DNA from 3 places in the Lysinibacillus sp. FSL K6-0057 genome. Region 3 is predicted to be linked to each of the others. Evidence: riboswitches for the same ligand, from Rfam matches in the RefSeq annotation. Region 3 holds a riboswitch; each other region holds the start of a gene.
The links. A riboswitch is a leader RNA that binds a small molecule or an ion and turns the genes downstream of it on or off. The one in region 3 is predicted to bind thiamine pyrophosphate.

Region 1 (10,739 bases), 650 kb from region 3:
TATATTCCATTCGCACTAGCGAACTCGTCTTCTACGATAGCAGAGTAACCGTAGTTTTTCAAACAAGTAAACTCCGCCCGTTTGGATGATTGAAATCGATTGACAAAAATTCGTCAAATCCATCAATGGAATTATCGCTACTGTCTTTCTATCAGCTATTTTTAACAATAATTTTCTACACTATACAATTTTTTTCTCAATTAAATTTATACCTCTTTTTTTAACATTTTATAGCTATTTTTTTCACGAAAAACGATTGCAAATTTTTTATTATTATGTATAATTGTAATGGTTTTAGTAAACTAAAAGTTTCGTTAAAGTAAACTTCATATTTCGAAAGTTTATCATTGCTAAACTTCTCTTAGGAGGGAAAAGATGCAAATAGGAGCAAAAATTAAAGCGCTTCGTTTAAAAAAAGGTCTTACCCAAGAGGAACTTGGAGAACGTACAGATTTAAGTAAAGGTTATATTTCCCAATTAGAACGTGATCTAAACTCGCCTTCTATTGAAACATTATTTTCAATATTAGAAGTTTTAGGGTCGAGACCTAAAGACTTTTTTGATGATGAATCTCCTGAACAGAAGGTTGTTTATACAGAGGAAGATCAATCTACCTATACGGATGAAGAAAAAAAATATGAAATTCAATGGCTAATTCCTACTTCGAATGAAAAAGAGATGGAACCCATTTTCTTAACCTTTGCCGCAGATGGCGAGTTCAAACAGTTTGAGCCTTCGCTCTCTGAAACATTTATTTATGTGGTTAAAGGACGTATTCGTCTCGTTTTAGGGAATGAACAGTATATCGCAAGTGAAGGCAATGCACTTTATTATGACGCGACAGACCATCATCAGATTTTTAATGCACATGATGATGAAACAAAAATTTTACTTGTCGCAACAGATTCTTATTTATAGCTTAAGGAGGCGCATCCATGACAACAAATTCAATTATCCGCTTTGAAAATGTTTCAAAGTCATATAGTGACGGTACCGTCGTTTTAAAAAATATCAATTTGGAGCTTGAAAAAGGGAAATTTTACACACTCCTTGGTCCATCAGGTTGTGGTAAAACAACCATTTTACGAATTATTGCAGGATTTACGGAACCTACAACAGGAGATGTATTTTTCCATGATAAAAAGATTAATGCAGTTCCTGCCAATGAACGTCAGGTTAATACTGTCTTTCAGGATTATGCGCTGTTCCCTCATTTAAATGTTTTTGAAAATGTCGCATTTGGCCTACGCATTAAGAAGCTCCCTGAAAAGGACATAAAAGAGCGTGTAGCTGAAGCCTTAAAGTTTGTCAATTTGGCAGGCTATGGTAACCGTGAAATATCTGAAATGTCTGGTGGACAACGACAACGTGTGGCGATTGCACGTGCTATTGTTAATGACCCTGAAGTGATTTTATTGGATGAGCCACTTTCAGCTTTAGACTTAAAGCTACGTACAGAAATGCAATATGAGCTTCGTGAACTACAGCAACGTCTTGGCAAAACTTTTGTCTTTGTTACACATGATCAAGAAGAAGCACTTGCGATGAGTGACGAAATTTTTGTCTTAAGTGAAGGACAAATTCAGCAATCAGGTACGCCGGTGGATATTTATGATGAACCGATTAACCGCTTCGTTGCTGACTTTATAGGTGAATCCAATATTGTACCTGGTGTAATGATTGAGGATTTCAAGGTTGAATTTGCTGGCAAAGTTTTCGAATGTGTCGACCAAGGGATGAAGCTAAATGAAAAAATAGACATTGTCATTCGACCAGAAGATTTAGAAATGACAACGGTTGATAAAGGAAAACTTGTGGTAAAAGTGGATACACAATTATTCCGAGGCGTACATTATGAATTATCAACATACGATAAAGATGGTAATGAGTGGTTAGTCCATTCATTGAAGAAAGCAGAAGTAGGGACTGAAATTGGCTTAGACTTTGATCCTGAGGCGATTCATGTAATGCGTTTAAACGAAACAGAGGAAGAGTTTGATAAACGATTAGAATCGTATGGAGACGATGAAGATGCAAACTAAAACATCGAAATCAGCGTTATTTCCATATGTGTTATGGATTGCCTTTTTCGTTATCGCGCCGATAGCACTCGTTGTTTATTATTCCCTACTTGATTTACATGGCAACTTTACGCTCGATAACTATAAAGGATTCTTTTCTTCTGTTTACTTAAAAATGACCTTGAGCTCGTTTTGGTATGCATTTTTAATTACATTCTTTACATTATTAATTTCATATCCAACTGCCTATTTCTTAACGAAGACAAAACATAAACAACTTTGGCTTCTGCTTATTATTATTCCTTCATGGATTAATCTTTTATTAAAAACATATGCCTTTATCGGCATCTTTGGGCTATACGGCCCAATTAATGCATTTATCGAAGTATTTGGCTTCGATCCAAAGCAAATGCTCTTTACTGATATTAGCTTTGTCTTTGTATCGGTCTATATTTTTATTCCATTTATGATTTTACCGATTTTCAACTCTTTAGATCGATTAAACCCAACGCTCATTTATGCAGCACGTGATTTAGGTGCTTCGGCTTTTACAACCTTCCGTCGCGTTGTTTTACCCTTGACAATGGATGGCGTTAAGTCTGGAATTCAAGTTGTCTTTATCCCAGCACTATCCCTTTTCATGATTACTCGCTTAATTGCGGGGAACCGTGTCATTACTCTAGGTACAGCGATTGAACAGCAATTCCTTGTGACACAAAACTGGGGCATGGGTTCCACTATTGCTGTATTCTTAATCTTATTCATGGTGATTATTATGCTAATTACGGGACAAAAGGATAAAGGAGGTCGCGTACGATGAACAAACTATCTGCATCAGCCAAAGTTTATTTAACAATTGTCTTTATCGTTCTCTATGCACCAATCCTCTATTTAATCTTTTACTCGTTCAATAGTGGCGGTTCCATGAATAATTTTGAATCCTTTACTTTAGAACATTATCAAGCCGTTTTCGAAGATTCACGTCTTCTTGTTATATTAATAAATACGGTCATCGTGGCATTACTTTCTGCTCTCATTTCTACTATTATTGGTACGCTAGGAGCAATTGGTATTGTGACGGTTAAGGATTCAAAAATGCGTAATACTTTACTATCCTTAAACAATGTCTTAATCGTCAGTCCAGACGTTATCATCGGGGCAAGCTTCTTAATTTTATTTACAATGGTTGGCATTAAACTGGGCTTTGCATCTGTGTTATTAGCTCATGTCGCATTTAGTGTACCAATTGTTGTACTAATGGTTTTACCCAAACTACTAGAAATGAATAACTCATTAATCGATGCAGCATTAGATTTAGGGGCAACGAAAAAGGACGTTATGATGCGTGTCATTCTTCCTTATATTCAGCCAGGTATTTTTGCAGGCTTCTTCCTTGCCCTTACGTATTCATTAGATGATTTTGCCGTGACGTTCTTCGTAACAGGTAATGGCTTCAGTACCTTATCCGTAGAAATCTATTCAATGGCCCGAGCAGGAATTTCTCTAACGGTGAATGCGATTTCTGGATTAGTATTCTTTGTTACGGTTTTAGTTGTTGTTGGTTATTATTTCATTACAAGTCGTACGAGTAAAAGAATGGAGGGGCAACGATGAAGTCATTAATTCAAGCTACCATCGCCATCCTTGTCGTTTCAGCCCTTTTATTCTATGCGGCTGACGCCTTAAGTGCAGGCGGCGGTAAAAGTGGAAAAGACACGTTAACCATCTTTAACTGGGGAGAATATATTGATCCCGATTTGTTAAAAGCATTTGAAAAAGAAACAGGCATTCATGTCATCTATGAAACATTCGATTCCAATGAAGCCATGATGACAAAGATTCAGCAAGGTGGAACAGCTTACGATATTGCTGTGCCTTCTGAGTATATGATTGAAAAAATGAAGGAAGAAAATTTATTGATTCCTTTAGATAAAACGAAGATCCCTAATTTAAAAAATATCGATCCTTACTTTTTAGATTTACCTTTCGATGATAACAATAAATATTCTGTCCCTTATTTTTGGGGAACTGTAGGTATAGTTTACAATCCAAGCCTTGTTGGAGACTTAGACTTCTCTACTTGGGACGATTTATGGGACCCTTCCTTAAAACGAAAAGTGTTTTTAGTGGATGGTGCTCGTGAAGTCATTGGAATGGGCTTAAACAGTCTTGGACATTCTCTGAATTCACTAGATGATCAAGAACTACGTGAAGCTACTGATAAATTAATCACACTCGCACCAAATGTGAAAGCTATCATTGGAGATGAAATTACGCCATTAATGATCAATAATGAGGCAACTGTAGCCCTTACTTGGTCTGGGCAAGCAGCAGACATGATGTATGAAAATGAAGAGCTAGACTTTGCAGTACCTGAGGAAGGCTCAAACTTATGGTTTGATAACATGGTCATCCCAAAAACATCGAAAAATATCGATGGTGCCCATGCCTTTATCAATTTTATGCTAAGTGCTGAATCTGGTGCTCAAAATGCCGATTTTGTAGGCTACTCAACACCTAATATTGCAGCTATGGACTTAATGGACGAAGAAGTTGTTTCTGACGAACGCTACTATCCTTCTGAAGAACAACGCGATACATTAGAGGTCTACAAAAACTTAGGACCAGATTACTTAGGGAAATACAATGAATTATTTTTAGAATTTAAAATGAGTATTCGATAATTAAACTAGCGAATTGGTTTTCACACCCATTCGCTAGTTTTTTTCTGCTTATCTAACTTTCTATTAAATAAGAACCTTTACAATGGATTATTTGCATTATTATATTTAGAAAATAATTTATCTGGATTTCGAGGATTCCTACATCATTTGTTATGGAGTAGCTTTGCATCTAGATATTGTCATCTATCATGCACAACTTTATATTGTTTTATCGAAAAACAAGCCATGAAAGTGTACTTTTTATATTACATAACCTTCACTCAGTATTTCTGATGCCGCTATATCATCGCTAGGATTTATAGCCAACCTTTATGTCATTACAGACTAACTCATAATTTTTTTTAATTATCTCTACATAAGCGAAGTCCATTCATTGTTGTTGCAACTTTGGAGCTGCAAATTTTCCATCTCCCATTCTACAGCTTCATTTTCATCCATTTTTATTACAAAAATGGATTATTTCGCAATTCGTAGATGCCCGGACGAAAACTTTTGTGGAAAACCATTCTAAATATAGAACCAGTTCTACAATCTTAACTATTAGCCAAGCAATAATTCTTTATGATAGACTGTACTATATTTGATTACAAAAAAAGGGGGTTCATTCGATGACCCAGCAGAAGTCCAATAAGGCGGCTTTGTATATTTTAATGTTTAATATGTTTATCGCAATGGGGAGTATTGGCATAATTATTCCTGTCATGCCGGAGTATTTAAAAATATTTGGTGCAGCAGGACAAGTTCTAGGTATGCTAATTGCAACGTTCGCCTTAGCTCAATTCGTATTTTCTCCTATTGCTGGGAACCTTTCCGATCAGTACGGTCGAAAAAATTTAATTATTTTCGGTCTCATCGTGACAGGTCTTGCACAAATCGGTTTTGGCCTTGCTACAGATGTATGGATGCTCTTTTTAGCACGCTTTTTAGGTGGCCTAGGTTCCGCTTTTGTCGCACCTCCTATTATGGCTTTTGTCGCTGACGTCACAACCTATGAAGAACGCGGGAAAGGGATGGGGATGTTGGGTGCTGCCATGTCTCTTGGTTTTATGATAGGGCCAGGAATCGGTGGTTTCTTAGCAAAGGTTAGCTTACATTTTCCATTTTACACTGCTGGAGCTGCAGCCATCCTAGCTTCTATTTTATCTTACTTTTTATTACCATCTACCAAACCAAACACTGCACAAAAGAAGCAAAAGCAAGACAATCTGGCGAAGCAAATGGCTCGTTCCATACATATGCCTTATTTTGTAATGCTTATCATTATGCTGGTGTTCTCATTCGGAATTGCAAACTTCCAAACGACATTGTCATTATTTGTGACAGAAAAGTTTAATTACACACCTGTGGACATAGCAATTATATTAGTTGTCGGTGGTGCTTTTGGGGTAGTTGTACAAATGTTTATTATTACACCACTATTCAATCGCTTCGGTGAAATGAAGGTAGTCCTTGTCAATTTATTTATTGCATCTGTTGCTATTTTCTTCATATTATTTGTTTCTGGCTTTGCCCTTATATTAGTTGTAGCAACGATTTTCTCTACAGCAACGACATTAATTCGTCCAGCTGTTAATACACTCATCTCAAAGCTTGCAGAGAAAGAACAAGGATTCGCTGCGGGCTTGAATAATGCCTATATGAGTCTTGGTAATATGATTGGACCCGCTTTGGCTGGTTTATTATTTGACTGGAATATGAATAGTCCATATATTTTCGGATCGATCATATTATTAGCTTGCTTCTTCCTTGCACTCATCTGGACATTGAAAAAAGCACCTCATTTAATGCATCCCGATACAAAATAGTCTGAAAAATCATTGACTATTTTTAGCAGTATGTTACATTAATGTTGGTCAACGAAATTGAATGATTTTAACCACTAGGGGAGTCTTTAAAAGGCTGAGACGTATATGGTAATATACGGACCCTTTGAACCTGATCTAGTTCACACTAGCGGAGGGAAGTGGCGCTACTTGCTGTTGTCACTAGATACACGCAAGGCCGCTTCCTATTGTTTAAAGGGGGCGGCCTTTTTATTTTTCCTCACGAACTTTATCAAAAGGAGTGAACTTTATGTCAATTCGTAAATTAACAGTCATGGCTTTATTAGTAGCTATTGCTGTTGCAGGCTCTACCTTCGTATCTATCCCAACAGGAATCGCACGTGCTTACCCCGTTCAGCATGCTATTAATGTGATAGGAGCCATTATACTTGGACCCGTACCAACAGTAATAGTTGCCTTTGTCACTGCCGTCATTCGAATTCTTACCGGAACAGGCTCTCTATTAGCTATCCCTGGTAGTGTCATTGGCGCGTTCTGTGCGGCCCTTGCCTATAAATATAGCAATAAAATGTGGTTAGCTGGTATCGGAGAAGTTGTGGGAACTGGCATTCTTGCTTCACTTATTGCCGTACCTTATGCAAAATTATTCATGGGAACATCTGTAGCAGCATTCTTCTTCCTACCTGCCTTTTTAACATCAAGTACAATCGGCGCCATTCTAGGTGTTATGGTTGCTAGCAGCTTGCGTAAAACGGAGCTAGTAAAGGGGTTTAATTCTTCTCTTTATTGAGGGGGGTGGCCAAGATTGGAGCGCTTTTCTTCCTTCTATGAGCGGCGATGGCCTTGGTTGGAGCGCTTTCTGTCTCCTTATGAGCGGCTGCGACTCTACTTAGAGCGCCTTCCACCTCCTTAGGAGCGGCTGCGACTCAATTTAGAGCGCCTTTCTTCTCTTTAGGAGCGGCAGGGACTCAACTTAGAGCGCTTTTCTTCTCCTTAGGAGCGGCTGCGGCTCTATTTAGAGCGTCTTTCATCTCCTTACGAGCGGCTGCGACTCAATTTAGAGCGCCTTCCTTCTCCTTACGAGCGGCTGCGGCTCTATTTAGAGCACCTTCCTTCTCCTTACGAGCGGCATTGACTCAACTTAGAGCGCTTTCTATCTCTTTATGAGCAAAGCTCCCACTTTTTAGATCATCTTGCCACTCTCTACAAAGGGGACAACTCTCTATTCAAACAATACAAAAAAGCAGTGCAAAATCTAATATTTTGCACTGCTTCCACTATATTAAGATCGTTTTTTCATACCTTTTAATAACTGTGCCACATTTGTGTCTTCTGCCTGTATAGGTTTTTCCTCAACCAGCGGTTCTTTCTTCTTCGCATTCGTTAGGAAGTTCCATCCAAAACGTCTTATGGTAATATCCATAAAGAATAAAAGCATACTTGCTAAGAGAAGCCATGTAGCAATATTTTGTCGATCCGCTCCTTTTGTTGTAAAGTCTCGGAATACATCTTGTGGTTCCTTTAAAACTGCGCCTCCTGTTTGTTGAGTTAACTCTTCTATCAGTTGATCATTGACAGGAAGTAGTTCGTATTCGGCACTATAAGGAACACTTAGTCCTGCTTGATAAATGGCCTGCTTTTCATCTGCTACACGGAAGAATATTAATCCAGGTTCGGCTTGTACTACAGCTCGAACTTGGGAGGCCGAAATGGTTTCAAGTTGTGTTTCTAGCTCTTCCCCAGCTTCATTAACTGCTACAATATCTAAAAATGCAGCTTCATTTGTAGGGTCGGTAATCATAAAGGAACCATCTGCTTCCAATCTTACATCATAGGCCACATCATTATAGCTTGGTAGCATTTGTGAAATAAGTGTTTGCCAGAATGTTCCCCAATCCTGCCATCTTGCCCAATCTCCTGTCCATTTACCCGTTGAATCAGATGTAAAGGCAAAAGTTTTACCGAGACCGTATTGCCACTGCGCTAACACAGGATCTTCCTTCTCGCTTTCTGCCACAACAGTAGTCCCCTGTTTTGCCGTTGTACCAATGTAAGCATTCATTTGTGGGACACCATTGGCAAACAGCGAATTCCATCCTGCTGCATTATAAATCGCGGGATAGAATGGATTATCCTCAATGTAAGTGCGAGAAATCATAGCTGTTTCACGAGATAAAATAGAAGGAATCGTTTGCTCATCTATGACATCATAGAAACGGCCACTGCCCATGTCACTAAGCGCTTCTAATAAGTTCGCATCGGCATCTTGTCCAATCGCTACTGTCGATAAAGTTATACCGTTTTCTTTTCCTTCAGCAATTAGATCCTCGTAATTTCCTGACTGTGATTGCCCATCTGTTAAGAGAATAATATGCTTACGTTGCAGTTTTAAATCAGCTAGATTTTCATAGGCTTTAGCTAATGAACTGTAAATTTCCGTTCCACCACCAGGTGTTACGGATAAAATAGTATCCACTGCCTCTTCTTTACTGCTAAGAGGTCCTGTCTCTATAATCTCCCAAGGACGATCATCAAAGGCAATAAATCCCAATGTATCCTCATCTCGCAACATCTCAACAGAACGTGCTGCTGCTTCTTTAGCAAGCTCTAGCTTCGAGCCTTGCATACTACCAGAACGGTCAAGTACAATCACTAACCCTAAGGAAGGTAATTGCTCTTTGCCCTTAATTTCCATTTCCACTGGCAATAAGGTTTCAATCGGTGTTTTAAAATAGCCGCCTAGACCAAAACTATTTTCTCCTCCAACCATGGTAAAACCAACACCAAAGTTTTTGACTGCTTGCTCAATAACACTCATTTTTGCCTCACCGACTAAATGACCTGGCACATTGTCGAAAATAATAGCATTATACTGCAAATAGCTGGACAGTTCATTTGGTAGACTTTGAGGATTGACAACATCATAGGCAATAGATTGACTGCCAAGTGCTGCTGCGATAGGTGAAGCTGTTTCATAACCATTAACGATTAGTAAATGTGGTTCACTTTGTACCATTGTGACACTAGTTAACTTATTGTTTTCAAAAATAGCATCCTGACCAACTTGAACAACTGCCTCATATTTTACAAGTCCTTCAGCTGTCGCTGCATGTTTATAGGTAAACACATTCGTGCCTTCAGTCAGCTCAACTGCCTCTCGATGAATAAGCTCATCATTTTCATATAATAACAGCTCTCCTTGGCCTGCAGTCGTTGCATGAATTTCCGTCACTAATTGTTGCTGCTCTCCCACATAAGCAACCTGAGGGGATACAAAGCTTTTTAGTGACACATCATTGACAACTGGTTGACTAAAAGGTCTAACATCCACACTAATATTGGAGCCTTTCAGCTTCGTGGCAAATTCTAAAGCATCGCCTTTTGTCTCATTACCATCTGTTAATAGCACAAGACGAGTTGCTTTTTTCGGATCGATAATACCTGCTGCAAGCTGGAGACTTTGTTCAATATTTGTTTGATCGGTTGCTTTAATTTCTGTAAGTTTTGGTACTTCCTTTAAAGTTTTAGACAAAATGGCTTCTGTTTGTAAAGTGGAGGAAAATGAATAAATGCCTGCAAGCTGTGGTTCTTTTTTTGATTGTAGGCTCTCCTGTATAAACTGAACCATTTCATCTTCTGTGCCATTCATGGAAGCAGAACGGTCAACTAAATAGACGATTTGTTCTTCTTTTATTGGTAATAATAGATATGGTCCTGCAAGTGCAAAAACTAAACAACTTACTGCTACTATGCGAATAGCAAGTACAACAATATGACTTTTTTTGAGTCGCTGCCGTTCACGAAAATAAGTCCATCCAAAATACAAGAACAATGGAAGGAGTAGCAACAATACTAATGGCATATCAATTCGTAAATCCACGACGTCGTTGCACCTCCCACTCTGAAACAAGTAATAATAAAATAATCACAATTAGCCAAGGTACGAAAGAGGTCATCGATACTTCTTCTTTCCCATTATCTGAGATATCACCTAATGTAAAGCTTGTTCCTTGTTCAATGACACGTTCTTGGGCTTGCAATTGCACTATCAATTGTTTTTCTTCATTATTTGAACGTACCATATAAATGCCTGGTTGTTTTGGTGCAGTTAGCATGCCCTTCGTAACAGTCGAGAGAAACTCGTCTTCTTGCGAATAAACATTCCACTCTCCTTGCGCTAAAGCTACTGCACGCTGTTCATTCGGTGAAAAAATCCCAAGTGAACCAACTGTTTCTGTTAGCTGCTGCTC
Region 2 (10,739 bases), 2.4 Mb from region 3:
CGTAATCAATCGATTTATTTTTGGTGAGATTGATATCACATTCGACCTCTCCAACATTCTGCTCAACATTAATATGAACATCGATTTTCGGCTTCCCATTTTTAAATGACCCTTTCACTTTTGTAGTGGATTGGGTGATTTCCGTAGATAAAGTCCCTTTATTAGGACAGGCGATGATTTCAATCGTACTTTGAATTTTGTCGTTAAGAAAGCTAATGCCTTTGCTTTCACCCTCGGATAGCAGCCCCATATATTTATCCCCTTTAAAGACTGCTAAGCCCGCATATTGTAACAGCACAGGTGTTTTAACACGTTGCACATTTGTTTGATCTACCCCTAATTTCTTATCGCCATGAACTTCAATAGCAGAAATTAACGCCCCTTTATGCTTGTTGCTTAATGTATTGACTAATTCATCAATATTAACTGCTATTGTGGAGCCCCAAGCTCTCTCAGAGACATCGAGGGAATTTAACATTTTATTAGCTGGAACCTTTTCGATGGGTGTTAATACATTTAATACTTCCTTCGCTGTCGCTTCATGAGACATAATGACATCGAAATCCTTACGAAATTCATGGTCCCTTACAATTAAATCGAGTGCATCACTGATTCCTTCTTTCGCGAGATCTTCTCCTAAAACAACCACTTGAAGATGGGCAAAATAAGGCTTTCGTGCAGCAAGGGTCGTCATTTTTCGAATGGCCTCAAAGATGGTTTCGCCTCTAGAATGATAGCTAACAACAGGAGAGCGCTGAGTGGAAGCTTGTCGCACTGAAACTTCACTAGGATCGACAATTTGAACCGTAATTTCATATTCTTCGTCTATTTTGTCAATGCCCAGTGCTACGACAATGGCTAGTTCATTTAATTCACGCTTACTCCAGCAACCACTTAACAGTAAAGTGAGGATACATAGTAAGCAAATCCATTTTATTTTTGCCATATTCCATTCCTCATTTATCCAGTAGTTATTTCCTTCCTTTTACATTGACATAGTTATGGCCTCTAACAATATTTTTTTGATTGACTAAACGAGGTCGTGTAAGTAACTTTCTACGCGGAAACAGCACAAAGGCATCCTTCTGATCCTGTAATATTAACGGTGCAAAAGGGCTTAAATAAGGTACACCAAATGATCGAATGCTACATAAATGAAGAATAATGACCATAATGCCAAACATGACACCAAATAAACCAAACATAGCAGCTAAAATCATTAATGGAAAACGTAGCACACGAATGGTATTCGATAAGCCATAGGCAGGGAATAGGAAGCTACAAATCGCCGTTAAGGCCACAATAATGACCATTACAGCCGAAACAACGCCTGCATCAACTGCTGCCTGACCAATAACTAATGTCCCTACAATGGACACAGCTGGCCCGATTGTTCTAGGCATCCGTAGCCCAGCTTCCCTTAGTACCTCAAAGGCAATCTCCATAATAAGGGCTTCGACAACAGCAGGGAAGGGTACACCTTCTCTTTGCGATGCAATACTAATCAACATAGGTGTTGGTAGCATTTCTTGGTGAAAGGTGGTAATTGCAACATACAAAGACGGTGCTACTAACGCTAGACTGATACCAAAAAAACGCAAGATACGTACAAGTGAGCTAATCATCCAATGCTGATAATAATCTTCTGCTGATTGTAAAAAGGATGTAAATAACGCTGGTACAACTAAAACAAAAGGTGTGCCATCAACGAGAATCGCCACTTTGCCATCTAATAATTCACCTGCGATGACATCAGGACGTTCGGAGTTGTAGATGGTTGGAAACATAGAATTTTTTGAATCCTGAATAAAATCCTCTATATAGCCGCTTTCCAGTATGCCGTCGATATTAATGCGGTCTAATCGAGCTAATACCTCTGCGACAATTTTGTCACTGGCGATGCCATTTATATACATCACCGCCACATCTGTTTGTGTCACATCACCGATAACGCGTGACTTTATCCAGAGATTGGGACTTTTTATTTTGCGACGGATGAGCGCAGTATTGGTACGTATGGTTTCGGTAAAGGATTCCCTCGGTCCACGAATAACAGATTCAGTCGATGGCTCTGTGACAGCTCGATCCTTGGCACTTCTGGTACTTGTCACAATCCCCTCAGCAAAACCGTCTAATAAAATAACCGTTTCACCATTGAGGATAGCATTGTAAAGTGTTGTAAAATGCTCGATATTCGTCACATCGCCTACCGTTAGATAGGAATTCCGTACATATTGGTTAATCGTTGTTATCTCAATATCTTGTTCTTCTTCAATATTTGCCATCAGTTTATCGATAACAGAATCAGAAATAGTGGTTTTATCCGATAAGCCATCGATGGAAATAATAGCGAGGTTATGGGGAACCGCTTCTCCAATCGTAATTTCGCGTATGATAATATCATTACTATGCCCTAGTGACTGTTGAATGATTTTTATATTTTTAGATAGGGAAGTATACAACAAATCGTTCGTTGTATGGGATGGGGAGGTCTCGATATTGTTGGACATGGACATATGTTTTCCTCCTCAAATGGACGTTCATTATCATTAGAGTGGACAATTTTTTTGAGAGATAAACGAAAAGGGGATGAAAAATTAGCTAATTGCGGTTAAATCACGTACTGTGCAACAATCGTATGCGAGTTTTTCAAGTTGTCTCGGAAAATTGTTCTGTACTAAATAAAAAAACAGTCTATCCTTTCATGGGCTGAAAGGATAGACTTGTTTTATGTACGATAGTCGTATTGTAATTCATCTTTACTTGTATCAACGTCAACATGTAAATTGTGATCGTTAAAGAACCAAAGATCTTTCTCGTCAATGTAATAGATGACGTCATCTATTACTGTCTGCACACCTATGGCAATGGGTTCCTCACGTGTCATGCCGAGTGAAAAGCCTTCATGAAACGGACTAGAGCCACCGTAGCGTGCATAAAAGCGAATTGTATCGCCAGGTTCAACTTCCATTTCATGTTTGAACCATTGTAGGGCTTCATCTGTCAATGCAATGTTCATTTCAAATGCTCCTCTCTTCCTACAGCCATTTTACCTTTGGTTCGGTGCCGTTTTTAATACGTGCAATATTGGCACGGTGGCGATAAACAATAAAGGTAAATAAAAAGGCTACCAAGATGCCTAATGCAAAGTCACCTGTAATAAAATAATAAACGATTGCATAAATAAGCGCTACTAAAGCGGCTATCATCGATGTTAAGCTAACGATTTTTGTGATTTTTAATGTCACAATAAAGGTAATAAATAGTAGGACAAAGAGAGGCCAAGAATAGCCTAATAATACACCCGCAGAAGTTGCCACGGCTTTCCCACCTCGGAAGTTGGCGAAGATCGGAAACATATGACCGATCACAGCGACAAGACCAAGTAATAAAGAATGAAGTGTACTGTCAGAGAAAACGGGAAGTGTCACGAGTAAGACAGCGGCTGTCCCTTTTAAGACATCCATCACCGTAACAACAATACCTGCCTTCTTCCCTAACGTTCGAAAAGTATTGGTCGCACCAAGATTACCGCTCCCGTGTTCACGAATATCGGTATTATAAAAAATTTTGCCTATCCATAATCCAGAAGGTATAGAGCCGATTAGATAAGCACATAAAATAATAAGTCCATTGATCATAGCTGGACTCCTTTCATTCATAGTCCATCACTTGGTACTAATAGTTTGTAACAAGTATTTTACACTTTTTCTTGCTAATCTACAATGATATGAAGGAGATTTCATACGAAGCCTTGAATTCAATACAAAAGAGAATCTATTAGCGAGGGCTAGGCTTTTAGACATAAGTTTGTACGAAGTGAAAAAACCTTTTTAAAAATATAGGCAAAAAGGCAATTTTGTCAATCGCTCATTCCTTTGGTAGAATAGAAGTCTAACTTTATCCAGTTTCATCACAAGGTACGTAGTAGTGCTTCTATCTGCAAGCAACACAAATTTATTTTGCAACTATATAGGCTTCGATGCGTCCAATGTTGATGGAAGCTAGAAGCAGTCTGTCTTGCTTAAATACCAATTTTAAGCAACTGTTGAAGATGTTTACTATTTAGAAATATGATCAAAACTGTGAGCAAATTATTAAAATTATTGGACCTGTCGCTAGCTATTGACAGGAAATGCTATTATTATTAGGATGAGAACATAAATAGAACATGTGTTTGTTTTTGGAGGGGAATTTTTTTGACGAATAAACAGTCAACTAGCGTCTATAATGATGACGCTATACAAGTATTGGAAGGATTAGAAGCGGTGCGCAAACGACCTGGCATGTATATCGGTTCGACGGATGGCCGTGGACTTCATCACCTTGTGTATGAAATCGTAGATAATGCGGTGGATGAAGCACTGGCTGGCTTTGGATCTCATATTATTGTCACAATTCATAAAGATCAAAGTATGAGTGTGCGCGACTTTGGCCGTGGGATGCCAACCGGTATGCATAAAATGGGCAAACCGACACCAGAAATTATTTTTACGGTGTTACACGCTGGCGGTAAATTTGGTCAAGGTGGCTATAAAACAAGTGGTGGTTTACATGGTGTTGGTTCTTCTGTTGTGAATGCGCTCTCAACATTTTTAGAGGTGACGATTCATCGTGATGGCAAAAAATATCGTCAGCGCTTTGAGCACGGGGGACAGCCTGTCACAACGCTTGAAAATATTGGTCAAACCAAGCAAACAGGAACACTTGTCCATTTCCTACCAGATGAAACGATCTTCTCTGTCACAAAATTCAATTATGATACGTTAGCAGAACGATTACGTGAATCAGCCTTTTTATTAAAGGGTTTAAAAATTGAATTAATCGATGAGCGCGAGGAAGGCAAAAATGATGTGTTCTTTTATGAGAATGGCATTGAAGCTTTCGTTGCGTATTTGAATGAGGAAAAAGATGTCCTTCATCCAGTGAAATATGTAGAAGGTATACAAGATGATATAGAAGTAGAGTTCGCTTTCCAGTATAACGATGGTTATTCGGAAACGATCTTATCATTTGTTAATAATGTTCGTACACGTGATGGTGGTACACATGAAACGGGTGCAAAAGCAGCATTGACACGTGTTTTTAATGAATATGCAAGAAAAATTGGCTTGTTAAAGGACAAGGATAAAAACCTTGAGGGGACAGATATTCGTGAGGGCTTAGCGGCCATTGTGTCTGTTCGTATCCCAGAGCACTTACTACAATTTGAAGGTCAAACAAAGGGCAAGCTTGGTACAAGTGAGGCTCGTTCTGCAGTGGATAGTGTGGTGTCTGAGCAAATTTTGTATGTGCTAGAGGAAAATGCGGAGTTATCGGCTTCCCTTGTCCGTAAAGCGATTCGTGCGCAGCAAGTACGTGAAGCGGCTCGTAAAGCGCGTGAGGATGCACGAAATGGGAAGAAAAACAAAAAGGGTAGTACGATTCTATCAGGAAAATTAACGCCAGCTCAGTCACGCAATGCGTCAAAAAATGAGCTGTATTTAGTCGAGGGTGATTCTGCAGGAGGTTCTGCCAAACAAGGCCGTGATCGTACATTCCAAGCGATTCTGCCATTGCGCGGGAAAGTAATCAACACAGAAAAAGCCAAGCTACAGGACATTATGAAAAACGAAGAAATTTCAACGATTATCCATGCGATTGGGGCAGGTGTTGGAACGGATTTTGCGGTGGAGGATTCCGCCTACGATAAAGTAGTGATCATGACCGATGCGGATACGGACGGGGCACATATTCAAGTCTTGCTATTAACATTCTTCTATCGTTATATGCGTCCACTGATTGAAGCAGGAAAAGTCTATATCGCGTTACCGCCGCTTTATAAAGTCTCGAGGGGTACTGGGAAAAAAGAAGTCATTGAATATGCTTGGACAGAAAGTGATTTACAAAAGGCCATCAAAAAGGTTGGAAAGGGTTACATATTACAGCGCTATAAAGGTCTTGGTGAGATGAATGCAGACCAACTATGGGACACAACGATGAACCCTGAAACACGGACGTTGATTCGTGTCACAATCGAGGATGGTGCACGTGCAGAGAGACGTGTCACGACGTTAATGGGCGATAAGGTAGAACCACGTCGTAAGTGGATCGAAGCCAATGTAGACTTCGGTATGGAGGATGATTCTAACATTTTAGAGAATGAATTCATCCAACAAGAGGAGGACCAAGCATGAGTAGTACAGAAAAGTTTCAAGATTTACCGTTAGAAGAAGTGATGGGTGACCGTTTTGGTCGCTATAGTAAATATATTATTCAAGACCGCGCGTTGCCTGATGCACGTGACGGTCTTAAACCAGTACAGCGCCGTATTTTATATGCGATGTTTACAGAAGGCAATACAAACGATAAACCGTTCCGTAAATCCGCAAAAACAGTGGGTAACGTAATCGGTAACTATCATCCGCACGGCGATAGCTCTGTGTATGAGGCGATGGTCCGTATGAGTCAGGACTGGAAGGCACGTCATATGCTCATTGAGATGCACGGGAACAATGGCTCGGTCGATGGCGATCCACCAGCTGCGATGCGTTATACAGAGGCGAGACTATCTGCTATTGCCGCTGAAATGCTACGAGATATTGGCAAGAAAACGGTCGAGTTTGTGCCAAATTTTGATGACCAGGATATGGAGCCAACCGTTTTACCAGCACGTTTTCCAAACCTATTAGTCAACGGCTCTACAGGGATTTCCGCTGGTTATGCGACGGATATTCCGCCACATGCCTTAGATGAAGTACTGGATGCTGTGTTGATGCGCTTAGACAAGCCTAATGTTAGTGTAGATGAATTGATGACGGTGATTAAAGGGCCAGATTTCCCAACTGGTGGTATCATTCAAGGTGTGGATGGCATCAAAAAGGCGTATGAAACAGGTCGTGGCAAAATCATTGTCCGAGCCCAAGCAGTTGTCGAACCAATCAAGGGTGGTAAAGAGCAAATTGTTATCACGGAGTTACCATACGATGTAAATAAAGCGAATCTTGTGAAAAAAATTGATGAGCAACGTGTAGATAAACGACTAGAAGGTATTGCGGAAATTCGAGATGAATCAGACCGTACAGGCTTACGTGTCGTGATTGAGCTGAAAAAAGATGTACCAGGGCAAGGGATTTTACAGTACTTGTTTAAAACAACGGATTTACAGGTAGCTTATAATTTTAATATGATTGCCATCCACAATCGTCGCCCAACGATGATGACATTGCCATTATTGCTGGATGCGTATATTGCCCATCAAAAAGAAGTAGTGACAAACCGCTCCATTTACGATTTACAAAAGGCAAAGGACCGTTCTCATATTGTAGAAGGCTTAATTAAAGCCCTTTCCATTTTAGATGAAGTGATTGCGACGATTCGTTCTTCTAATGATAAGAAGGATGCGAAGCTTAATTTACAAGCGAAGTTTGATTTTACAGAGGTACAAGCAGAGGCCATTGTGAGCCTACAATTATACCGTTTAACGAATACGGATATTACAGAGCTTCGTCTGGAACAGGACGAGTTAAATAAGTTAATTGCAAAGCTTGAGGGTATTTTACAAAGTGAAGCTAAGCTAGTACGTGTTATTAAACAAGAGTTGCTAGACATTAAGAAACGCTTTACAGAGCCACGTCGCTCGAAGATTGAGCAGGAAATTGAAGAAATTAAAATTACATTAGATGTCCTTGTGCCAAGTGAAGAGGTTGTCGTGACAGTGACGAAGGACGGTTATATTAAACGTACATCGACACGTTCTCATGCCGCTTCAAATGGGCAAGATTTTGCCATGAAGGATTCGGATTATTTATTGTATGAAGCAAACTTAAATACACAGCACCATCTATTACTGTTCACAAATCGTGGCAATTATATTTATCAGCCTGTTCATGAGCTTCCTGACATACGCTGGAAGGACCTGGGCCAGCATATTTCCAGTATTGTCCCAACAGGGGAAGATGAATCGATTATTGCGGTTTATGGCTTTGAAACATTTGAACAGCCAAATATGTATGTCTTCACAGCCACAAAAGATGGTCAAATTAAGCGCTCACCACTCGCAGACTATGCGGTAACACGTTATTCAAAGCCAATTAAAACGATGAACGTCAAGGCTGGTGATGCGATGATCTATGCATCGTTTGTGACGGATGATGTAGAACTGATGCTAACAACGGATACAGCCTATGCGATTCGTTTCCCGATGGAGGAACTACCCGTTACAGGTGTGAAAACAGGCGGTGTGAAAGGGATCACGCTAAAAGATGGAGAAGCCTTAGTTGGTGTCAATGTGCTACAGCCTGATGTTACACAATATGTAGTGATTGTGACACAGCGTGGAGCCGTGAAGAAAATGAATGTCGCTGAAGTTGAAGTAGCAAGTCGTGCAAAACGTGGACTAAAAGTATTAACAGAGTTAAAAGCAAATCCTCACCGAATTGTGGCAGTTATTCAAGCGACAGACGAGGAGCAGGTTGTGATTGAAACCGAAAAAGGCGTTCAAGAGGTGATTGCTGTACAAGCATTGTCTCGTGCAGATCGCCATTCCAACGGTTCGTTTAAAGTGGATATTGCAACAGATGGGGCGATTTCCCATGTATTAACAGTCAAAAAAGAACAGAAACCTAGCTAATATCATGCCCAGTCTCTTAGGAGAACTGGGCTTTTGTCTTGAATGCAATCGCTATTCAAAAATAGCAGCTTGTCATTTAAGTGTAACTATGGGTATAATAATCATCGAAAAGTTCATAGCGAAAGAATGTAGGGGGGCTAGTAGTTGCTAGCTGAGATTGTGTCCGATAGACGCTGACCCTTTGAACCTGATTTGGCTCGTACCAGCGTAGGGAACATCTATTCAAAAAAGCAAAGTTTTGAAGAATGATTGTAATACGTCTGGGAGGAATCCTAGGCGTTTTTTTATGTTTTCAGGCAGTAGTTTGAAAACCTTGTATACGCTTTCTTCTGGTGACAACATTCATTCATGAACACTTTCATATTACAAACTGGGAGGCTTTCGCATGAAAAAATGGTTATTTATTCTATTGGCAGCACTTTTGACTTTAGTGGGCTGTAGTGAAAAAGAGGACAAGCAGGCAACTGACAAGCTGAAAAAGGTGTCTGTGGTACTGGATTGGACACCGAATACGAATCATACAGGTCTGTATGTCGCAAAAAAACTCGGTTATTTTGAGGAACAGGGCTTAGATGTTGAGATAATTATGCCTGGTGAGGCGGGCGCAGATCAGCTTGTTGCTTCTGGAAAGGCAGAGTTTGGCGTGAGCTATCAGGAAGGCATTACACAGGCGCGTGTACAAGATGTGCCGCTGGTCTCTATCGCAGCGATTATTCAGCATAATACATCTGGCTTTGCTTCTATTGCATCAAAAGGCATTACATCGCCAAAGGATTTTGAAGGTAAAACTTATGGTGGTTGGGGTGCGCCATTAGAGCAAGCCGTTCTCCAATCATTAATGCAAACAGAAAAGGCAGATATCAATAAGTTAGATATCGTCAATGCAGGGGATTTAGATTTCTTCACAATGATGGAAAAAGACATTGATTTTGCTTGGATTTATTATGCATGGACTGGGATTGAAGCTGAGCTACGTGGGGAAAAGATTAATATGCTGTATCTAACGGATTATAGTGATCAATTGGATTACTATACACCTGTTCTAGCTACGAATGAAAAAATGCTACAGGACAACCCTGATGTTGTCAAAGCCTTTGTTGCAGCTACATCAAAAGGCTATGAATACGCAATAGAAAACCCAAGTGAAGCAGCTGATATGTTAATCGAAGCGGCTCCTGATTTAGATAAAGAGCTAGTGCATAAAAGTCAGGAATGGCTGGCAGATAAATATCAGGATGATGCCAAGCAATGGGGAGAGCAAAAGCTTTCTGTGTGGGAAAACTATGCAAAATGGATGTCTAGCAATCATGTACTAGAGGGCGAGTTTGATGCGAAACAAGCCTTTACAAATGATTTCTTACCTAAAAAGGAGGCCAATTAACATGGCAAATTCATTAATCAGTGTGCAAATCATACCAAAGACAGAGAAATATGAAGATGTTATCCCTTATGTGGATGCAGCGATTGCTGTGATCGATGCTTCTGGCGTGAAATATGAGGTACATCCATTGGAAACAACGATGGAAGGCGAGCTTTCTACATTGCTCCAAATCATTGAAAAAATGAATGAGAAGATGATCGAGCTTGGTGCCATTAATGTTATTACACAAGTGAAAATTTTATATCAGCCAAAGGGTATTACGATGGATACATTAACGGAGAAATATCAGTAATGAAACGTGCATTGCAAAAGGGAAGGACGATAATTTTTATCGCCTTCCTCTTATTCATATGGGAACTAATCGTGCATTTTGCTGAAGTTCCACATTGGTTATTACCTGCGCCAAGTAGTATTTTGTGGGAAGCCTTTCAGTCGTATCAAACCTTTCTACCACATGTATTCGCTACGGTGCAATTAGCCTTACTAGGTCTGGCCATTGGCATTGCTTGTGGTCTAACGGTGTCGATTGTGTTGCATCGTTTTACATTCATTCGGGAGTTGTTTTATCCAATTCTTATTATGTCGCAAAATGTTCCCATTCTTGTCTTGGCACCATTGCTTATTATTTGGTTTGGCTTTGGCTTATTACCGAAGCTCATTATTATTTGCCTCGTGTGCTTTTTCCCAATTGTCATTGCAGCGATGGATGGATTTAGGCAAACGGCCCCTGAATTAAAGCATTATTTT
Region 3 (10,739 bases):
TTTTTCATGTAAGTCACTCCAATCATTCTATTTAATAGTTAATATATCATATTCTTCTATAATTTAGAATTCGAAGAGGATGTTTTACTATGAATCTCAATTCAAATAAGTCATTAGTCCTTTGTATTGAAAAATAAATGATTGATGAAGCATCGGTATTTTTCTCTATAATTCTGTAAATTTTCTACTTTATTCGCTAATTATTTTATTGTGATACAATCATCCATCCATTATTATTAGTATAAAAGTGGGGTGTTAGTTATGAAAAAATCAAGAGGAATTGCCTTAAAACTTTCTTCCCTAATAATAGGATTATTTCTTATTTTATTTTTATCCTATACAGTAACAACAGGGATTATTATAAAAAAGCAAAGTGTTGAAGACGCAGAGCATGGAACATTGCAAACAGCTGAATCTTCTGCCGCTATTATGAGTGAACGCTTTAAGAAAGCCAATACGACATTACAAACAACAAAGCGTATCATAGAAAGCCTGGAGAAGAATAATACGTTGTCTACCAAAGGTGTCATAGACATAATGGAAAATAATTTAGCTAACAATAATGACATTCTTGGGGTAGGAGCAATATTTGAGCAAGATTCTATTATTCTAGAACCAACTGAGGCAGCTTTAATAGATACTAAAAAGCGCTTTATGCCTTATTTAAGTAAAAACGGAAATGATATCACGGCTGCTCTAATCGAAGGTATTGATGATAAGAGTGTTTCTGAATGGTATTGGGTACCAAAAGAAGAGAGACGTGCAGTTTTGACGGAGCCCTATGAGTATAATGTAAACGGACAAAGCGTTTTAATGACAACCATTTCGGTGCCATTAATCAATGCTTCTGGAACATTTTTCGGTGTATTGACAGCGGATGTATCGATAGATTTTTTAAATGATTTAACAAAATCGAATGCCCCAGAAGGCGGTTACGCAGCAATTATTACCAATAAAGGTGTGCTAACAGCTAACAGTTTTGGTGAAGAGCTAGTTGGGCGCAATATGCAAGAGGATCCTACTTGGACAAGTATTAGTAAGACAATGGAAAATGGTGAGCTAACAAGTATATACGTTGATTCTAATCAGCTGAAGGAAAAAGCATATAATGTTTTTGCTCCAATGATTTTAGAGGATATTGACGAAACATGGACTGTTCAAGTCGTGCTAGCTGAATCAAAGATTCTAGAGACATATAATCATGTATTTGTATTTACGATTATTGCTTCTATTATTATGGTTGTTTTGATGACAGCAGCAAGTGTGTTATTCATCTATAAACAGTTAAAGCCACTTAAATTTTTACGTGCATCGATTGAAACTGCAGCTGAGGGAGATTTAACACAAAAGGTAGAAGAGAAATATATTAAGTCTGATGAAATTGGTGCAGTGGCGATTGCTTATAATAATATGCTAGATAAAACCAATAGTGCGATTCAATCCGTGCTTAATTCTACGATGTTATTGAACCAATCTTCTAATCAGGTACATGAGGCGTTTAATGAAGTAGTTGCTTCTAGTCAGGAGGTTTCTGTAGCTATCAATGAAATTGCACAAGGAGCTTCGAAGCAATCAGAGGATACAGAAGAAACAAATTATCGAATGATGGATTTATCTGATCAAATTGATGCCATTACGGCTCTTTCCAACGAAATGGATGAGCTATCTCATAAAACAGGTGTAACGACAGAAAAAGGATTGCATGAAGTTGAAAGCTTACGGGAGCGTAATATGGAGACAAATGAGATGAATGGGCGTATCCAGCAGCAAATGGAATCATTGGCCTCTAATATTGCGAATATTAATCAGATTATTGCTTCAATCCAGAGCGTTACCGAGCAGACTAATCTGCTAGCTTTAAACGCAAGTATTGAGGCTGCACGTGCTGGTGAACATGGTAAAGGATTTGCGGTAGTTGCAGAGGAAGTTAGAAAGCTGGCGGAACAATCTAAGAATGAAACAGAAATTATTAAGAGTACAGTAGAAAGCATTCTTGAAAATTCTCAGCAAACGGTTGCAGTCATTGCATCTAATGCAGATTTAATGCACGCTCAAAATGAGTCAGTACAAAGCACGCAACTAGCATTTAAAGATAGCAGTGACTTGTCAGGTTCAATTGCGAATTCTATTAGTGAATTAATGAATAAACTATCTAGTATGTTAGAGCATAAAAATCAGGCAATCATGTCCATCCAAAGTATTTCGGCTATTTCAGAGCAAACAGCAGCTTCTGCAGAACAAGTAAGTGCTTCTGCGATGGATCAACAAGCAGAATTACAAAAAGTAGCAGAGTCTATTCAAAGTATGAACGATATTTCAAATGAGCTACAAGAAGTTGTAAATCGATTTAAGCTTGCTTAAAAGGAAAGGCTGCCTTCAATATAGAGGCAGTCTTTCTTTTATTGTGAAAGTAAGAGAAATTGACCTAAAAAGAATTCAGCACTACTATTAACACTGGAAGGGGGACATTGATATGATGTATCTCGGAATGATTTTCTTTCAAATTGTTGTACCTATTTTAGTGTTACTTGTAATAGGCGCTATACTACAAAAGAAATTTCGCTTTAACTTAAAAGCATTGTCTCAGCTTATTACATATTGCTTTATGCCAGCGGCTGTTTTTGTAAATTTATATGAAACACATGTAGAATTATCTGTTCTGGGAGAAGTCGGATTATTTATTGTGCTCTTTATCGGTAGTCAAATGATACTCAGTCATTTGATGGCGAAAGGGCTAGGTTTAGCCAAAACAGAGGCAGCAGTCTTTAAAAATAGTGTGGTGCTTATTAATTCTGGCAATTACGGTATTCCAGTGGCTCAAATGATTTTTGCTACGCAACCTATTGGCGTAGCCATTCAGGTCATGCTTGTAATCTTTCAAAATATGACTACTTATACATATGGTTTGTACAATTTAATTTCCTCTACGAAGTCGGGTATGACAATCATCAAAGATTTCTTTAAAATGCCCATTATTCATGCACTGATTATAGGCGTTGCTATGAACTATTTTGATATTGGTATACCGCAGTTTATCAAAATACCGGTAGAGCATGTGGCAGATGGATTTATTGCTGTGGCATTAATTACCTTGGGTGCGCAATTGTCACAACTTGAGATCAAATCAATGTTTAATAAAACGGTCTTTGTCAGCTGTTTTACACGATTAATTATTGGACCAGCTGTTGCATTAGTCATTATTTATGTATTGGGATTAGATGGAGTCGTCGCACAATCACTGTTTATAGCCAGTGCCTTTCCAACATCTCGTAATAGTTCTAGTCTAGCATTGGAATATGATGTAGAATCAGCAACAGCCGCGCAAGCTGTTTTATTTTCAACTATTGTGAGCTGTATAACCGTAACAATTGTGATTTATTTTGCAGAAGTATTATTTACCTAGTTAGTTGAAAGATAAAAAATATAACTTCCATCTCTTAGTAATATCTGCTACACTAGCATCAAACTAAATAGTATTAACTAGGGGAGTCTGATGAGTCAGGCTGAGAGAGAAACGCTTAGAGGTTTCTTGACCCTTTGGACCTGATCTGGCTCATACCAGCGTGGGAAAGTTAAGAAGCTATTGCAGAGTATGCAATTAATAGACCTTTACATTCATGGCCGGATCCAAATAATTATTTTGGATTCGGCTTTTATTTATTTGATTGTTGGGGTGAGCTAGATTCGGTCCTTGTATCAAAATACATTTAAGGGAGAGAAGTAGCTCATGTCAGTAGTTAGTGAAAAGAATATTACGATTATGTCCAGCTTTGAAGGAAGCAAAAAAGTGTATTTGGAAGGATCGCGCCCCGATATTTTAGTACCTATGCGTGAAATCGCATTAAGTCCCACAACAGGTAGCTTTGGGGATGAAGAAAATGCACCTATTCGAGTATATGATACGAGTGGGCCCTATACAGATCCAGCCTACCAAGTAGATATTACGAAAGGTTTACCTGCCTTACGAAGTTCATGGATTCAAGAGCGGGGCGATGTAGAAGAATATGAGGGGCGCTCCATTAAACCAGAGGATAATGGTTTTCGTCGTGCAGATGACCCGCGTAATCATGAAAATGTCTTTCCTGAATTAGCAAGAAAGCCTTTACGTGCTAAAAAAGGTAAAAATGTAACACAGCTTCATTATGCGCGAAATGGCATTATAACACCTGAAATGGAGTTCGTAGCCATCCGTGAAAATATGGACCCTGAATTTGTTCGTTCAGAAATTGCAGCAGGGCGAGCTATTATGCCTTCTAATATTAATCACCCTGAGGCAGAGCCAATGATTATTGGCCGTAATTTCCATGTGAAAATCAATGCAAACATTGGGAATTCGGCGGTATCTTCGTCCATTGCAGAAGAAGTTGAGAAAATGACGTGGGCAACTCGATGGGGTGCAGATAACATTATGGATCTTTCAACAGGTAAGCATATTCATACAACGAGAGAATGGATTATTCGAAATGCTGCAGTGCCAGTGGGAACTGTGCCAATTTATCAGGCTTTAGAGAAAGTGAATGGCATAGCAGAGGATTTAACATGGGAGGTATATCGTGATACCCTCATCGAGCAAGCCGAGCAGGGTGTTGATTATTTCACTATTCATGCAGGTGTCCTTTTACGCTATGTACCACTTACGGTAAATCGTGTAACAGGCATTGTATCTCGTGGGGGTTCTATAATGGCACAGTGGTGTTTATATCATCATCAAGAGAATTTCCTTTATACACACTTTGATGAAATCTGTGAAATTATGAAAGCTTATGATGTTGCTTTTTCCTTAGGTGATGGTTTACGTCCAGGCTCAATTGCAGATGCCAATGACGAGGCACAATTTGCAGAGCTTGAAACACTAGGTGAACTAACGCAAATTGCTTGGAAGCATGATGTTCAGGTGATGGTTGAAGGGCCAGGTCATGTACCGATGCATCTCATTAAAGAAAATATGGATAAGCAATTAGAGGTTTGTAAGGAAGCGCCCTTCTATACATTAGGCCCACTAACAACAGATATTGCTCCGGGTTATGATCATATTACCTCAGCCATTGGTGCAGCGATGATTGGCTGGTTTGGTACAGCGATGCTTTGTTATGTGACACCGAAAGAGCATCTTGGCTTACCGAATCGTGAGGACGTTCGCGTGGGCGTTATTACTTATAAAATTGCTGCACATGCTGCTGATTTAGCAAAAGGGCATCCTGGTGCACAACAACGAGACGATGCACTGTCTAAAGCACGTTTTGAATTCCGTTGGCGTGATCAATTCAATCTGTCATTAGATCCAGAACGCGCAGTGGAATATCATGATGAGACACTGCCAGCAGAGGGAGCAAAAACAGCTCACTTTTGTTCTATGTGCGGTCCTAAATTCTGTAGTATGAGAATTTCACAGGATATCCGTAATTATGCTAAAGAAAAGGATTTAAATACTACTGAAGCGATCCATCAAGGTATGAAGGATAAGGCGGAGGAGTTTAAAAAAGCAGGTAGTCAAATTTACCAATAATGAAAGAAAAGGCTTATGTCAAATTATAGACATAGGCCTTTTCTTAATCAAAAAACTCCATGTGAATGATGGATTCACATGGAGTAAAAGTTGGATTTGGATATCAATAATAAGTGGAATATTAAACGTTTGTTGGTTGTTTTACATATGGGTTTGTAAGGTCCATACCTTCTAATGAAAGACCCATCGCTTTTGCAACACCTTCACCATATGCTGGATCAGCTAGATAGCAGTGAAGGATGTGACGACGCTTGATGAATTCTTCAACAGAAGCCATATCATTCGCTGTATTTTCAAATAGGCGTTGTTGCTCTTCCGCAGTCAATAGACGGAATAGTTTACCTGGTTGTTCAAAGTAATTATTATCGTCTTCACGGAAGTCATGAATACCTGCATGACCATCAATGCGTAATTCAGGCTCTTTATGGTCTAAGTTATGCTCCCATTCACCATAGCTATTTGGTTCATAGCCTAATGTTGAACCAAGGTTGCCGTCAAAGCGCATTGCTCCATCGCGGTGGAAAGTACGGAATGGGCATTTTGGTGCGTTGACAGGAAGCATATAGTGGTTTACTCCTAAACGGTAGCGTTGTGCATCCGCATAGGCAAAAATACGACCTTGTAACATTTTATCTGGTGAGAAGCTGATGCCAGGAACAATGTTAGATGGTGCAAATGCAGCTTGTTCCACTTCTGCAAAGTAGTTGTCCGGGTTTTTATTTAACTCAAACTCACCTACAGGAATTAATGGGAAATCTTTTTTATACCATACTTTTGTTAAATCGAATGGGTTGTATGGTAGCTCACGAGCTTGCTCCTCTGTCATAACCTGAATATACATTTTCCATTTAGGGAAATCGCCTTTTTCGATTGCTTCATATAAATCACGTTGTGAAGATTCACGGTCTTGACCAATAATCTCATTCGCCTCGGCACCAGTTAAGTTTTTAATGCCTTGCTCTGTACGGAAGTGGAACTTAACCCAAACGCGCTCATTATCAGCATTGATAAAGCTATACGTATGAGATCCAAAACCGTGCATATTGCGGTAACCAGCTGGAATACCACGGTCAGACATAACAATTGTCACTTGATGAAGTGCTTCAGGTAATGAAGTCCAGAAATCCCAGTTAGAGTTGGCATTTTTCATATTTGTACGTGGGTCACGTTTTACCACGTGGTTTAAATCTGTAAAGTGTAATGGGTCACGGAAGAAGAATACAGGTGTATTATTCCCTACTAAATCCCAGTTCCCTTCTTCTGTATAGAATTTAAGGGCAAAGCCACGAATATCTCGCTCAGCATCTGCTGCGCCACGCTCACCAGCAACTGTAGAGAAACGTGCGAACATTTCTGTTTTCTTGCCAATCTCTGAGAAGATTTTCGCTTTTGTATATTGTGAAATATCATGCGTTACAGTAAAAGTACCAAATGCACCTGAGCCTTTTGCGTGCATACGACGTTCTGGAATTACTTCACGGTTGAAATTTGCTAATTTTTCAACTAACCATACATCTTGAAGTAAAAGAGGGCCGCGTGGACCTGCTGACATAGAGTCATGGTTACTTACTACTGGAGCACCACCTGCTGTTGTAAAACGACGGCTACGATCATTTGCGTTTGTCATATTAGTTTACCTCCTGAAAAAAATGTGAGTCAAACTCTTCATCTATAACTATAACAAATATAAAATAGAATTGCTAGTACATTGTAATAATTATCGTTAAAGAATTTTTATATTTAAGTATAAACTATAAATATATGCGCTAGACATGCGGATTATACATAGTTTTTAACTTTAATTTATCTTTTCAAATCTCAATTTTAAAAACAATTGTAAGGCAAAGTTCAAGATAATGACTTCATCGAACAAATCTTTATTGAAAATAAAATCAACTAAATGAAAATTATTTTAATCAAACTTTTAATTTTTTCTATATCGGTTAGGTGTAATACCAATTTGTTGCTTAAATAATTTTATGAAATAATTTGGATCATCAAAACCGTTTAAATGAGCGATTTCACTAATTGCGAAATCTGTTTCTAGCAGCATTTTTGTGGCATGATGAATTCTTACTTGCTGTAAATAGCGCTGAAATGGCAAGCCTTGCTTCTTTGAAAAAATTGTACTTAAATAATTGGGGCTTATTCCGAGCTTATGAGCGACAAAGGGAAGAGACAATGCGCTATCTTTAAAGTGTTGATCAATTATTTCTAAAGCTAGTTCAACATAATCGGCTCGCTTCTCCATTCGAGCTTCCCTTGCTAATTCAATTAATGTCTGTGTAAAAGAAATAATCCCATTGAGAATCGTATAAAATATAGGATGCTCAATGATTAAGTGAAATAGCTGACGATAGTTTTGTTCGATAACTGCTTTCTCATGTAATTTATATTTCAGCATAAAGCGCCGAATTTGTGCTAAAACACTCGTCAGATGAATACGTAGGTCATCTTGCTCGTAATAGATGCCTTCATTAGAAAGTCGATATAAAAAAGTTTTAACGGCCTCTAAGTTCCCATCTTCCAAACTACTTATTAATAATTGTTGCTCTTCTGGTGTTAGTAAAGGATCAAAGGGCTGTGTTTCAAATTGTTTGCTCGCATAAAAAATATGGCCAAAGCCTTCATAAAAACTTTGATGTAGTGCACGCTTTGTTAATGTATACATATCTTTAATGGTTGTAGGTGTTCCGTCATATATCCCGATATTTAAAGAACTATTACTAATCAATCGCCATTCCTTCATAAGTGTACGTACATCCTTCTCTACAATCTTTATATCATTTGTTTGAAAAAGACATACGATTCTATTAGATAGAGGATAGGTTTTCATATGAAAGTGAATGGGTGTTTGTTGAAGCCAATTGTAAAGCTTACTGAACGTTTCGATATGTTCGGGTTCAATCATTGTAAAATGTATCGTTGTTTCAATTGAGCTAGATTTATTATCTAAAAATAATTGATTATAGAAGGAATCGTTCGTAGTCTCCTGCTCATCTTCCGTAACTTGTGGTGTGCGAAGAGAAATGACTGTGAGTTTTTTCTTTAATAGCTCTAAATCAATAGGCTTCACAAAAAGATGAGCTACCTGTAAATCAATTGCCTTCAACGCATTTTTAAATAATGGCTCTGTTGTCATTGCTAAAATCGCACCGGAAAGTTTTTGTAAATCGCGATAAAGAGCTGCTAAACGATTATTAGGAAATAAATCGATATTTAGCAGTATGGCATCTGGCTCAAATTGCCGAATACTTTGAGGCACCTCTGAAATACTTGTACACATTTCAATGAAAACATCTCCAGGGAAATATGTATGTAAAAACCATTTTATACCTGCTAGGTCGGTAGGATCTCGATCAATTAATAACAGCTTCATACCATCAACCTTTCTTAAAATATTCTAGTTTCATATAAAAGTACGGTTATATTAATAAAAATAACATAGGAATCTGAAAAAAGTCTTGTTTTCTCTTTTAAAATTCTCTATATTCTGAAAAAAGGTTGTTAGTACAATGTAAATAGAGTAATTGACCATCAGCAGAAACCAACTTTTATTATGAAAACGCTTAAAAGAAGTTTAATACTGATGTTTTAGATATTACGAAAAAATGAATGAAGAGAATTTATTTACATAGCCATATAGGGAATAGGGGGATGTCATGTGAAATCAATCATCGAGCTTGATGGCAATACATTAACAAGACAACAAATAGAGGAAATCGTTAAGGGGCAAGCAACAGTTGCTCTTTCTGTTGAGAGTTTAGAACGTATTCGTTTAAGTAGAGAGCGTATTGAAAAACGTTTAGCAGAAGGCCAAACCATTTATGGTGTGAATACAGGGTTTGGTAAACTCAGCAATATAAAAATAGAGGAAGACGATATTGAGCTATTGCAGCTAAATTTATTGCGATCAGATGCAACAGGTGTTGGTGAACCATTCCCAACAGATGTTGTACGTGCAATGATGGTGTTACGTGCCAATGCTTTAGCCAGAGGATTTTCTGGTATTCGTGAGGAAACTGTCCAACTATTATTGAATTTTATTAATAAAGGTGTTCATCCAATTGTTCCGTCACAAGGTTCAGTTGGAGCAAGTGGCGATTTAGCGCCTTTATCACATTTGGCATTAGTGTTAGTGGGAGAAGGTAAGGCAGAGTTTAACGGAGAAATTATGAGTGGTAGTGAGGCGCTAAAGCGAGCAGAGTTAACACCTGTTAGACTGCAAGCTAAAGAGGGGCTGGCACTAGTTAACGGTACACAAGCTATGACTGGTATAGGTGTATTAACGGTCAATGAAGCTGAACGGATTGGGCTTGCAGCGGATATGGCAGCTAGCTTGACATTGGAAGCTTTAAAGGGTATTACCTCAGCATTTGATCCAGCACTTTTAGCAGTAAGACCACATCCAGAATTAGAACTGGTGGGTGGGCGTATTCGTAAGTGGCTTGATGGCAGTAAACGTGTGACAAAGCAAGGTGAAATTCGCATGCAGGATGCTTATTCACTCCGTTGTATTCCACAAGTACATGGTGCTTCTTGGCAGTCATTTTTCTATGCACAGGACCGGGTTCAAACTGAAATGAATGCTACAACTGATAATCCGATTGTGTTAGAAAGCGGGGAGGTATTATCGGGTGGGCATTTCCATGGACAGCCAATAGCCTTAGCAATGGACTTTTTGAAAATAGGTGTATGTGAGTGGGCAAATATTTCAGAGCGCCGTACAGAACGTATGGTAAATCCTCAACTTAATGAAGGGCTACCACCGTTCCTAGCAACAAACCCTGGGATTGAATGTGGGCTTATGATTGCTCAATATACAGCAGCTTCCATTGTCTCAGAAAATAAAGTTTTAGCACATCCTTCTAGTGTAGATTCTATTCCTACATCAGGTAACCAAGAGGATCATGTAAGTATGGGAACAACTTCGGCACGTCAAGTACGTCAGATTGTTCACAACGCTGCACGCGTTATAGCAATCGAATTGATTTGTGCATCACAGGCTATCCATTTAGACAAGGCAGAAGAGCAGTTATCGCCAGCTACAGGTAAATTCTTAAAGAAAGTGCGTGAATTCTGTCCACCATTATTAGCCGATCAACCAATTGGCGATGAAATTGAAGCATTGGCTAAATATTTACTTTCAAGTAATGATTTAGTAAATGAGTATGTGTAAATTTGGTTGAATCCTGATATGAAATAGCAAAAGTTGAGGCATGGCTCGGTTTTC

Region 1: linked by a shared signal. The riboswitch ahead of thiW (energy coupling factor transporter S component ThiW) and the one ahead of thiC (phosphomethylpyrimidine synthase ThiC) in region 3 are both predicted to bind thiamine pyrophosphate.
Region 2: linked by a shared signal. The riboswitch ahead of MHB40_RS12925 (ABC transporter substrate-binding protein) and the one ahead of thiC (phosphomethylpyrimidine synthase ThiC) in region 3 are both predicted to bind thiamine pyrophosphate.

What each region holds. Positions count from the first base shown of each region.
Region 1 covers NZ_CP152047.1:914,029-924,767, reverse strand. Annotated here, with positions in the region: gene MHB40_RS04275 (XRE family transcriptional regulator) at 376-918, shown strand; gene MHB40_RS04270 (ABC transporter ATP-binding protein) at 936-2,042, shown strand; gene MHB40_RS04265 (ABC transporter permease) at 2,032-2,841, shown strand; gene MHB40_RS04260 (ABC transporter permease) at 2,838-3,635, shown strand; gene MHB40_RS04255 (ABC transporter substrate-binding protein) at 3,632-4,705, shown strand; gene MHB40_RS04250 (MFS transporter) at 5,314-6,510, shown strand; TPP riboswitch at 6,577-6,684, shown strand; gene thiW (energy coupling factor transporter S component ThiW) at 6,779-7,279, shown strand; gene MHB40_RS04240 (VWA domain-containing protein) at 7,772-10,369, opposite strand; gene MHB40_RS04235 (BatA and WFA domain-containing protein) at 10,353-10,739, opposite strand, start outside.
Region 2 covers NZ_CP152047.1:2,633,774-2,644,512, reverse strand. Annotated here, with positions in the region: gene MHB40_RS12955 (Ger(x)C family spore germination protein) at 1-946, opposite strand, end outside; gene MHB40_RS12950 (spore germination protein) at 972-2,516, opposite strand; gene MHB40_RS12945 (HesB/YadR/YfhF family protein) at 2,729-3,019, opposite strand; gene plsY (glycerol-3-phosphate 1-O-acyltransferase PlsY) at 3,039-3,641, opposite strand; gene parE (DNA topoisomerase IV subunit B) at 4,200-6,176, shown strand; gene parC (DNA topoisomerase IV subunit A) at 6,173-8,611, shown strand; TPP riboswitch at 8,732-8,842, shown strand; gene MHB40_RS12925 (ABC transporter substrate-binding protein) at 8,997-9,992, shown strand; gene MHB40_RS12920 (thiamine-binding protein) at 9,994-10,284, shown strand; gene MHB40_RS12915 (ABC transporter permease) at 10,284-10,739, shown strand, end outside.
Region 3 covers NZ_CP152047.1:262,544-273,282, forward strand. Annotated here, with positions in the region: gene MHB40_RS01195 (S-layer protein) at 1-8, opposite strand, end outside; gene MHB40_RS01200 (methyl-accepting chemotaxis protein) at 262-2,361, shown strand; gene MHB40_RS01205 (AEC family transporter) at 2,474-3,403, shown strand; TPP riboswitch at 3,473-3,587, shown strand; gene thiC (phosphomethylpyrimidine synthase ThiC) at 3,728-5,506, shown strand; gene MHB40_RS01215 (catalase) at 5,628-7,133, opposite strand; gene MHB40_RS01220 (helix-turn-helix domain-containing protein) at 7,431-8,885, opposite strand; gene hutH (histidine ammonia-lyase) at 9,171-10,685, shown strand.